Regions from separate parts of the Variovorax sp. efr-133-TYG-130 genome, predicted to be linked through region 1. Evidence: riboswitches for the same ligand, from Rfam matches in the RefSeq annotation. Region 1 holds a riboswitch; the other holds the start of a gene.
The links. A riboswitch is a leader RNA that binds a small molecule or an ion and turns the genes downstream of it on or off. The one in region 1 is predicted to bind manganese.

Region 1 (4,408 bases):
CGAACTTGAAGACCGCGGTGCCGGCGCGCGCGTTGGGCAGCCAGCGCACGTCGCGGCCGTCCTGCAGGCCGAAGGCGTCGAGCACGCGCAGGTTGTTCTTGCCGGCCAGCACCTCGAAGTCCTTGAAGGTGCCGACGCGGATGTTGGGCGTGTCGTACCACTGGTAGGGCAGGCGGCGCGTCACCGGCATGCGGCCGCGCGCCACGCTCAGGCGGTTGGGCCAGTGCGCGAAGTTGGGGAAGGCGACAATGCCGATGCGCCCCACGCGCGCGGTCTCGCGCAGCATCACCTCGGCATTGCGCAGGTGCTGCAGCGTGTCGATCTGCAGCACCACGTCGAAGGAGGCGTCGTCGAACATCGACAGGCCTTCGTCGAGGTTGAGCTGGATCACGTCGACGCCGCGGCGCACGCACTGCAGCACGTTGCCGTCGGCAATTTCCACGCCGTAGCCGGTGCAGCCGCGCTCGCGCTGCAACAGGTCGAGCAGGGCGCCGTCGCCGCAGCCGAGGTCGAGCACGCGCGAGCCCTGGGGCACCAATTGCGCGATCAGTCGTTGATGTTCGAGGTCGCTCATGCAGTGGTACTCCCCCCCAGGCTTGCCGCTTCGCGTGCTGCGCCAACCCCCTTCAGGGGGCCCGCGCCTTGGGGCGGCCCGGCGGCGCTCGTCTCCTTGGCGACGCGCTCGAAGTACGAGCGCACCACGCCCATGTAGCGCACGTCGTCGAGCAGGAAGGCGTCGTGGCCGTGCGGCGCGTCGATCTCGGCATAGCTCACGTTGCGGCGGTTGTCGAGCAGCGCCTTCACGAGTTCGCGGCTGCGCGCGGGCGAGAAGCGCCAGTCGGTCTTGAAGCTCACGAGCAGGAACTTGGCCGTGGCGTTGGCGAACGCGGTACTGAGCTTGCCGCCGTGGCTGCGCGCGGGGTCGAAGTAGTCGAGCGCGCGGGTGATGAGCAGGTAGGTGTTGGCGTCGAAGTACTCGCTGAACTTGTCGCCCTGGTAGCGCAGGTAGCTTTCGATCTGGAACTCGACGTCCTGCGTGGAGTAGCGGTAGTCGAGCCCCGCGGCCTCGCCTTCGACGGCGCTGCGCAGGATGCGGCCGAACTTCGCGTTCATCACGTCGTCGCTGAGGTAGGTGATGTGGCCGATCATCCGAGCGATGCGCAGGCCGCGCTTGGGCACCACGCCGTGTTCGTAGAAGTGGCCGCCGTGGAAGTCGGGGTCGGTGACGATGGCGCGGCGCGCAACCTCGTTGAAGGCGATGTTCTCGGCCGTGAGGTTGGGCGCGCTGGCCACCACCACGGCGTGGCGCACGCGACCGGGGTACTGCAAGGTCCACGACAGCGCCTGCATGCCGCCGAGGCTGCCGCCCATGACGGCGGCGAGCGTCTCGATGCCGAGCGCGTCGAGCAGCGCGGCCTGCGCGTCGACCCAGTCCTCGACCGTGACCACCGGGAAGTCGGCGCCGTAGACGCGGCCGGTGGCGGGGTTGACGTGCATCGGGCCGGTCGAGCCGAAGCAGGAGCCGAGGTTGTTGACGCCGATCACGAAGAAGCGGTCGGTGTCCACCGGCTTGCCCGGGCCCACCATGTTGTCCCACCAGCCTTCGGAACGGGCCTGGCCCTGGTAGACGCCCGCCACATGGTGCGAGGCATTGAGCGCATGGCACACCAGCACCGCGTTGCTGCGATCGGCGTTCAGGGTGCCGTAGGTTTCGTAGGCGAGCGTGTAGTCGCTGATCGATGCGCCGCTGCGCAGGGCCAGCGGGCCCGCGAACTGCATCGACTGCGAAGTGACGACCAAGGGAGGTGACGACGACATGAATGAAAAACCCGGCCTCGCCAAAAACGAGCCGGGTCTGCCGCGCCTGTCTTTAGCTGGATTTATAAAGCGCCCGCAAGCTGAAGCAAATCGGCGCAGCGCGAGTATATCCCCCAGGCTGCGCGCACTGCGTGTCGCTTCGCCAACCCCCTTCGGGGCAACACCTGCGGCCCGGCGAAGCCGGTTCCGCGGTGTTTCTGGAAGGGGCTCTGCTTTCTTACCAGCCGATGATCATGATCACGCCCAGCACCAGGAAGATCGCGGCCGAGATGCCGTGCACGAGCTTGATCGGCACGCGGCGAACGATCTTGTCGCCCAGCCACACCACCGGCGCGTTGGCCAGCATCATGCCCAGCGTGGTACCCGCGACCACCCAGAAGTAGTCCTGCGTGAAGCGGGCGGCCAGCATGACGGTGGCGATCTGGGTCTTGTCGCCCATCTCGGCGAGGAAGAACGCGATCACGGTGGTGCCGAAGACGCCGAACTTGGACACGCCCGGGGCATCGTCTTCGTCGAGCTTGTCGGGAATCAGCATCCACACCGCCATCGCGATGAACGAGCCGCCGAGAATCCAGCGCAGCACCTCGGGTCCGAGCCAGCGCGTGATGTAGTTGCCCACGGCACCCGCCAGGGCGTGATTGATGATGGTGGCGGCGAAGATGCCGAGGACGATCGGCCAGGGCTTCCTGAAACGGGCTGCGAGCAGGAGGGCCAGGAGTTGGGTCTTGTCGCCCATTTCGGCGAGCGCAACGACGCCGGTCGCAACGAGAAAAGCTTCCATTTTTTGAACGTGGGGTTTCTTGGCCGAAGGACGCAATTGACCGTGCAACACCTTCGGCCATATTCCCGAAGTTGCACGGTCAAAGGTCTCGCCAGGTGTTTTCTCACTGCACGCGCCATGTCCTGTGGGGCAGGACAAGTCTGTTGACGCGGGCCCCTCTCGCAGATCGGAAGGCGGCTACTCCCCAATGACGGGCGAGATTCTACCTGTAGCGCCAAGGGCCTGACCCGATCTTGTAAGCGGGCGCTAGCTTTTGATTGTTTTCACAGGCGCTACCTCAAGAAGCAAATTCCTGCTTGCTTTTCGGATATTTCACCCATAATGCACGAGCCTCCCACTTCATTTTGGTGGGGAGGCAGTTCGGTGATCGGTCAGTTTCGCGCGACTCGACGCTCTCGTTTGAGTGATGCTTTCGGGACTCCATCGCTTTTCTTGATGTGTTTATAGGAGTCCCTTGATGGGCAACAAACTGTACGTCGGCAACCTGCCTTACTCGGTGCGCGACGGTGATCTCGAACAGGCCTTCGGCCAGTTCGGCGCAGTGACCAGCGCCAAGGTCATGATGGAGCGCGACACCGGCCGCTCGAAGGGCTTCGGCTTCGTCGAGATGGGCAGTGACGCGGAAGCACAGGCCGCCATCAACGGCATGAACGGCCAGCCCCTGGGCGGCCGCAGCGTCGTCGTCAACGAAGCACGTCCCATGGAAGCACGCCCCCCCCGTAGCGGTGGCGGCGGCTACGGCGGCGGCGGTGGTGGTTATGGCGGCGGTGGTGGCGGTGGCTACGGCGGCGGCGGTGGTGGCGGCTACGGTGGTGGTGGCGGCGGTGGCCGCTCCGGCGGTGGCGGCGGCTACGGCGGCGGTGGCCGCAGTGGCGGCGGCGGCGGTGGTGGCGACGGCGGTTTCCGCAGCCCCTACGGCGCCGGCCCCCGTGGCGGTGGCGGCGGTGGTCGCAGCGGTGGTGGCGGTGGCTACGGCGGCGGCAACAGCGGCTACTGAGTCCTGCACCTCGACGCACAGAAAAGACAAAAGGCTCCTTCCGGAGCCTTTTTCTTTGGCCGCCCGCTTTTCCTCGCGCCGGTTCAGGCCTCGCCGCTTCGCTTCTTGCGGCCGCGCCCCTGTACCGCGCGGTCGAGCACGGCATTCGGCAGCATGCGCATGATCTTGGCGACCACGCCCATCTGCCACGGAATCACGCGGTAGCTCGTGCCCGACTCAATGGCACGCAGCGCCTGGGCGGCAAAGTCTTCGGCCTTCATGAGGAAGGGCATCCCGTAGCGGTTGCCCTGCGTCAGCGGCGTGTCGATGTAGCCGGGGCAGAGGGTGACCACCTTCACGCCGCTGTTGTGCAGTTCGCCGCGCAGGCTCTCGCAGTACGCGACCACGCCGGCCTTGCTTGCGCAGTAGGCCCCGTGGCCGGGCAGGCCGCGGATGGATGCAACGCTGCCGATGCCGACCAGCCGCCCGCTGCCGCGCTGCACCATCGCCCGCACGAACGGATGGAAGGTCGCCGCCAGCCCGACGTTGTTGGTGGCGAAGGTCTGCGAAAGCACGTCGAGGTCGGCGCGTTCCGCAGTGTCGATGCCGATGCTGATGCCCGCGTTGGCGATCACCACGTCGGGCAGTCCCTGCTGCGCGATGCATTCATTGCCGGCGGCCACGATGCTGTCGGTCTGCGCCACGTCGGCCTTGTAGACCCGGTAGCGGTCCGCGCCCAGCCCGCGCGACTTTGCCCAGGCCTCGATCTCCGCCGTGCGCCGGGCCACCAGCGCCAGCCTGTAGCCCGCGTCGTGGAAGCTCGCGGCCAGGGC
Region 2 (4,408 bases), on a different contig from region 1:
TGTCGGGAATGTAGTGCGCCTTGAAAGTGCGATTGCCGATGCCCAGAGCTGGATCGCCCGGCTTCTCGATGATCACGGCCTCGCCGGCCAGCGCGCGCGCGATGTGCGGCTCCACCAGTGCGAAGTCGCGCTGGCCGCGTACCTCGGGCATCGCGCGGCCGACCAGCGGCGCGTTGTTGTGCAGCGCGCGCACGTGCGCATTGACGAAGGTGTAGCGCAGCGACGCATCGATGTGCGAGACCATCGCGGGAATGTTGTCGGCAATGGTGCGAACCTGCGCCTCGCTGTGCGCCAGGCTCTGCTCGGTGGCGCGGCGCTGCTTCATCAGCTCGTCGAAGGTGCGGGCGAGATCACCGATCTCGTCGTGCGCGTACTGCATGGGCGCCTCGATCTCGTGGGGCGACCGCTGCGCCACCTGCATGTGATGGTGGAGTTCGGCCAAAGGCCGCAGTTGCCGGCGCACCACGCCCAGCGCCAGCGCGCCCGCGGTCAGCGCCAGCAGCACGGCACCGATCCACGCGGCACGCTCGATGGCGTCGACACGGGCGAAGGCCTCGGCGCTGGGGTACATCGAGCCGACGATCCAGTTCGTCTGCTCGGTGCGGTCGAAGGCGTAGAGGCCGGGCACGCCGCGCTCGTCGACGCCTTCGCTCGTGCCCTCGAAGCCCGCGATCGCCCGCAGCACCTGCGGCCCGGCTCCGCCTTCGGCCTGCACATGGTTCAGGATGCGCGACGTGCGCGGATGGTCGATCACGATGCCGTCGGTGGTCGTGATGAACAGGTAGCCCGTCTTGCCGATCTTGACCTCGGCGAGCGCGCCCAGCACGTTGCGGTCCTTGAGGTTGATGGCCCCGGAAATCACGTACCGCACCTGCCCTGCACCGTCGAGCACCGGCGCGGTGATCGCCACCTGCGCCAGGCCGTTCAGCCGGTTGCGGTAGGGCTGCGAAATGATGCCGGCCTTGGAGGCCACCGTCTGCTGGAAATAGGCGCGGTCCCTGATGTTCACGCTGCCGATGGGCACCGCGCCGCTCTGGTTGGCGACCAGGTTGCCTTCCATGTCGATGAAGGCGACGTTGTCGAAGGCCTGCTTGAGCGCCGCGTGCTTCTCCAGAAAGGCCTGCAGCGGCTCGGCGTCCTTGAAGTCCTGGGCCACCACGCTGTCGCCGAAAGTCTGCAGCAGGATGCGGCGGCTGCTCAGTTTCTGGTCGATCGCGTCCGCGACGGCGGACACCCTGGCCAGCTGCTCGCCGGCGATGGAAGCGCGCAGGCTGGACTTGACGAAATGCAGCGCGCAGGTCGCGATCGTGAAGGTGGCGGTGAGAACCACCGCCGCCACCCCGAGGCTGAGGCGTGTGTGCAAACCGAAGCGCAGTTTCGAAGGGCCCGAGGGATTCATTATTGGTCTTGTTCAAGCTGCCGAGGCGTGTGCAGCGGGAGTCTCCGGCGACAGTATCGGGGCCTTCCATATCCCGATTTCCCCCCCCCGACATCTCGTGCGTCGAAGATTTTAGACTTCGGGCCGCGGTTTCTCCGGACGGCGATTCTGCAGCTGCAAGATGGCTTGTGGAACGGCGAGCGCCTCCTGCCCGAGGGGTTCGTCAAGTTCGTGAGCACCGTCGCTTCGACGTGGGCGGCCGACAAGCGCCCCATCTATGGCGGCTTCTTCTGGGTCAACGGCACGGGCGCCTGCTCGGCCTTGACAAGGGAGAGGCGGCATCGGCAACCAGCCTGCGGAAAGCCCTGTCGCTGCTGATGCAGGGCGTATTGGCGTCGCAGCGATAGCGAGGCAGGCAGCCCTTCAACGCTCGGGCTTGCTCAGGAGCGTTGGAACCACATACCCGTCGCGGTACACGCCTTCGATGCTCCCCTCCACCCGATCGGTCGAATGCGCTGCCACGAACTTCCCTTCCGCTTGCCGGTAGACGACGATGGTGCAGGACGAGCGCTTGCTGAGAATGCGGGCAACGCCTGTGGCCTGGCGAAGGGTCGGGTACGTCTCCATGGAGATCCTTGTCTAATTCCCCGGATCGTAGTCTTAAGGTACTCAGGATTCGCTCGGGGCTTGTCCTGAGCAGCTCGGACACGTGATCCGAAATGGCCGGAATTCGTGATTTATTCACATTTTCACGCAATACCTCCGTCGTGTGTTTACATCGGTATCAACCGATGCCCGGCTTCAGGCCAGCCCGTTCAGATGCTCATAGAGGATGAAGAACCCGATGCCGATCAGCAGCACGCCGCCGACGATCTCGGCGCGCTTGCCGACGACGGCGCCCAGCACGCGTCCCACCATCACGCCAAGCGTCACCATGGTCAGCGTAGCGAGGCCGATGGCGAGCGCGGTCCAGGCGATGTTGACGTTGATGAAGGCCAGCCCGACGCCCACGGCCATCGCGTCGATGCTGGTCGCGAAACCGGTGATGGCCAGGGTCCAGAAGGAGTTGCGGCTGGGCTTGTCGTCCACTGCGTCGGGCGTGCCGCAGCCCTCCCAGATCATTCGCAGGCCCAGCACGCTGAGCAGCGTGACCGCGATCCAGTGGTCCCAACGTTCGACGTAACTGGCGGCGGCCAGGCCGGCAGCCCAGCCGATGACGGGCGTTATCGCCTCGATGACGCCGAAGATGAGACCCGTGCGCAAGGCTTCGCGCCAGGAGGGTTTGCGCAGTGCTGCGCCCTTGCCGACGGCAGCGGCGAAAGCATCCGTCGACATGGCGAATGCAAGAAGGATCGTGGAGGCAATGTTCATTTTGGAAGTAGCAAGCAAGGCCGGTTCAAGACGCCGCGGCGCACGAACCCGCCGGCCAAAGCCGCGTCCATGCACCGCTGGTCTCGCCAACCTTTCGGCTGCTCACGCCACGGTCGCAAGGTGCGAACCGAGTATGTTGACGTGAACGCTTCCGAAGTCCGGAAGCCGGCTACTCCCCAAGGGAGCGGCGATTCTAATCGCCTGCATTGAAAGGGCTCCGCGACAGCGCCTGCGCCGGGCGTAGGGCTTTGCGGCTTGCAACGCGGTGAGCTCTTGTTCGCTCGGGCATGCCGCTTTAAGCGCCGCATAAGTTTCGGCCGAAACAATCAGCGCCGGTAGCCCACTCTTTCCTCCCTCCTCCAGGGCTACCCTTCAACCCGCTCAGGCGGGTTTTTCTTTGGCTGGCCAGCCATGCTGTGTGCATTCTTCCGAGGTGCGCGCGACATGTGGCGGCCCGTTGTGCTTCCTCATGCCCCGCTTCCATCCAGCGGCTGCAGCCCCTTCACCCAGTCGAATACCGCCGCCACGGCGGGCTCCGATCGCCGCGCCTCGGGGCACACCAGATGGAACGGCAGCCCCGGCAGTTCCGGGCCGAAGGGCTTCACCAGGTTGCCTGCGCGCAGTTCGTCCGCGATCAGCGCCAGGCTCATCAGCGCCACGCCCTGGCCCTGCAGCGCGGCCGACACGGTGTGCGTTTCGTCCGAGAACACCGGCCCCGCAGATACGTCGAGACCGGCCACCTGCGCCTCCTGCTGCCATTCCGTCCACGTGCCCGGCTGGCTCCTGCTGCCGGGCAGCGCGAAGTGCAGCAGCGTGTGCCGCACCAGGTCGCTCCGCTTCTTCAGCTTGAGCACAGGGCTGCACGCTGGCGCAAACACGTTGTCGAACAGCTTCTCGGCCACCATGCCCGGCCACTGGCCGCGTCCGTAGCGGATGGCGATGTCGGCGGTAACGCCGTCGAGCGCCACCGCCTCGTGCGATGCGTGGATGCGCAGGTCCAGCTTCGGATGCAGCGCACGCAGGGCGCCGACTCTCGGCAGCAGCCAGCGGGCCGCAACGGCCGGCGTGGCCGACAGCGTGATGGCCTGCCGCTGCGGCGGTGCCCGCAGCCGTGCCACTGCGTTGGCCATTGCATTGAACGATTCGCTCAGCACCGCCTGCAGTTCGCGCCCCTGCGGCGTGAGCACCAGTTGCCTCGGTTGACGGATGAAGAGCGCGACGCCGAGCGAGTCTTCCAGTTGGCGCACCTGATGGCTGATGGCGGTCGGCGTGACCGACAACTCGCTGGCTGCGAGCTTGGCGCTGCAATGCCGCGCTGCCGCCTCGAAGGCACGCAGCGACGCCAGCGGCGGGAGTTGGCGAAGGTTGCTCATGGATGAATTGATTTTTTAGCAGCGAAAAGAATTCATCGTTTGTTGGGCCTCGGATGGTTGGATAGATTGAGAACCCTGTCAAGTCGACAGCTGAACCAGTTTCATCCCACCAGGCAACAACGAGGACCCGAACATGACCACCCTGCTCCACATCGACGCCAGCGCCCGCCCGGGCTTTTCTGGCACGCATGCGCACGGCTCGCACTCGCGCCGGCTCAGCCGGCATTTCGTATCGGCCTGGCGCGCGGCACGGCCACACGATGAGGTGATCTACCGCGACATCGGC

Region 2: it holds a riboswitch for manganese, as region 1 does, so the genes downstream of both, mntP (manganese efflux pump MntP) here and QRN67_RS23630 (TMEM165/GDT1 family protein) in region 1, are expected to answer to the same signal.

What each region holds. Positions count from the first base shown of each region.
Region 1 is NZ_JARVTD010000029.1:160,798-165,205, reverse strand. Features, by position in the region: gene metW (methionine biosynthesis protein MetW) at 1-574, opposite strand, end outside; gene metX (homoserine O-succinyltransferase MetX) at 571-1,818, opposite strand; gene QRN67_RS23630 (TMEM165/GDT1 family protein) at 2,036-2,599, opposite strand; yybP-ykoY riboswitch at 2,619-2,797, opposite strand; gene rbp (RNA-binding regulator) at 3,057-3,596, shown strand; gene QRN67_RS23620 (SDR family oxidoreductase) at 3,680-4,408, opposite strand, start outside.
Region 2 is NZ_JARVTD010000003.1:372,642-377,049, forward strand. Features, by position in the region: gene QRN67_RS03815 (sensor domain-containing diguanylate cyclase) at 1-1,363, opposite strand, end outside; gene QRN67_RS03820 (hypothetical protein) at 1,802-2,005, opposite strand; gene mntP (manganese efflux pump MntP) at 2,180-2,749, opposite strand; yybP-ykoY riboswitch at 2,764-2,934, opposite strand; gene QRN67_RS03830 (LysR substrate-binding domain-containing protein) at 3,217-4,122, opposite strand; gene QRN67_RS03835 (FMN-dependent NADH-azoreductase) at 4,256-4,408, shown strand, end outside.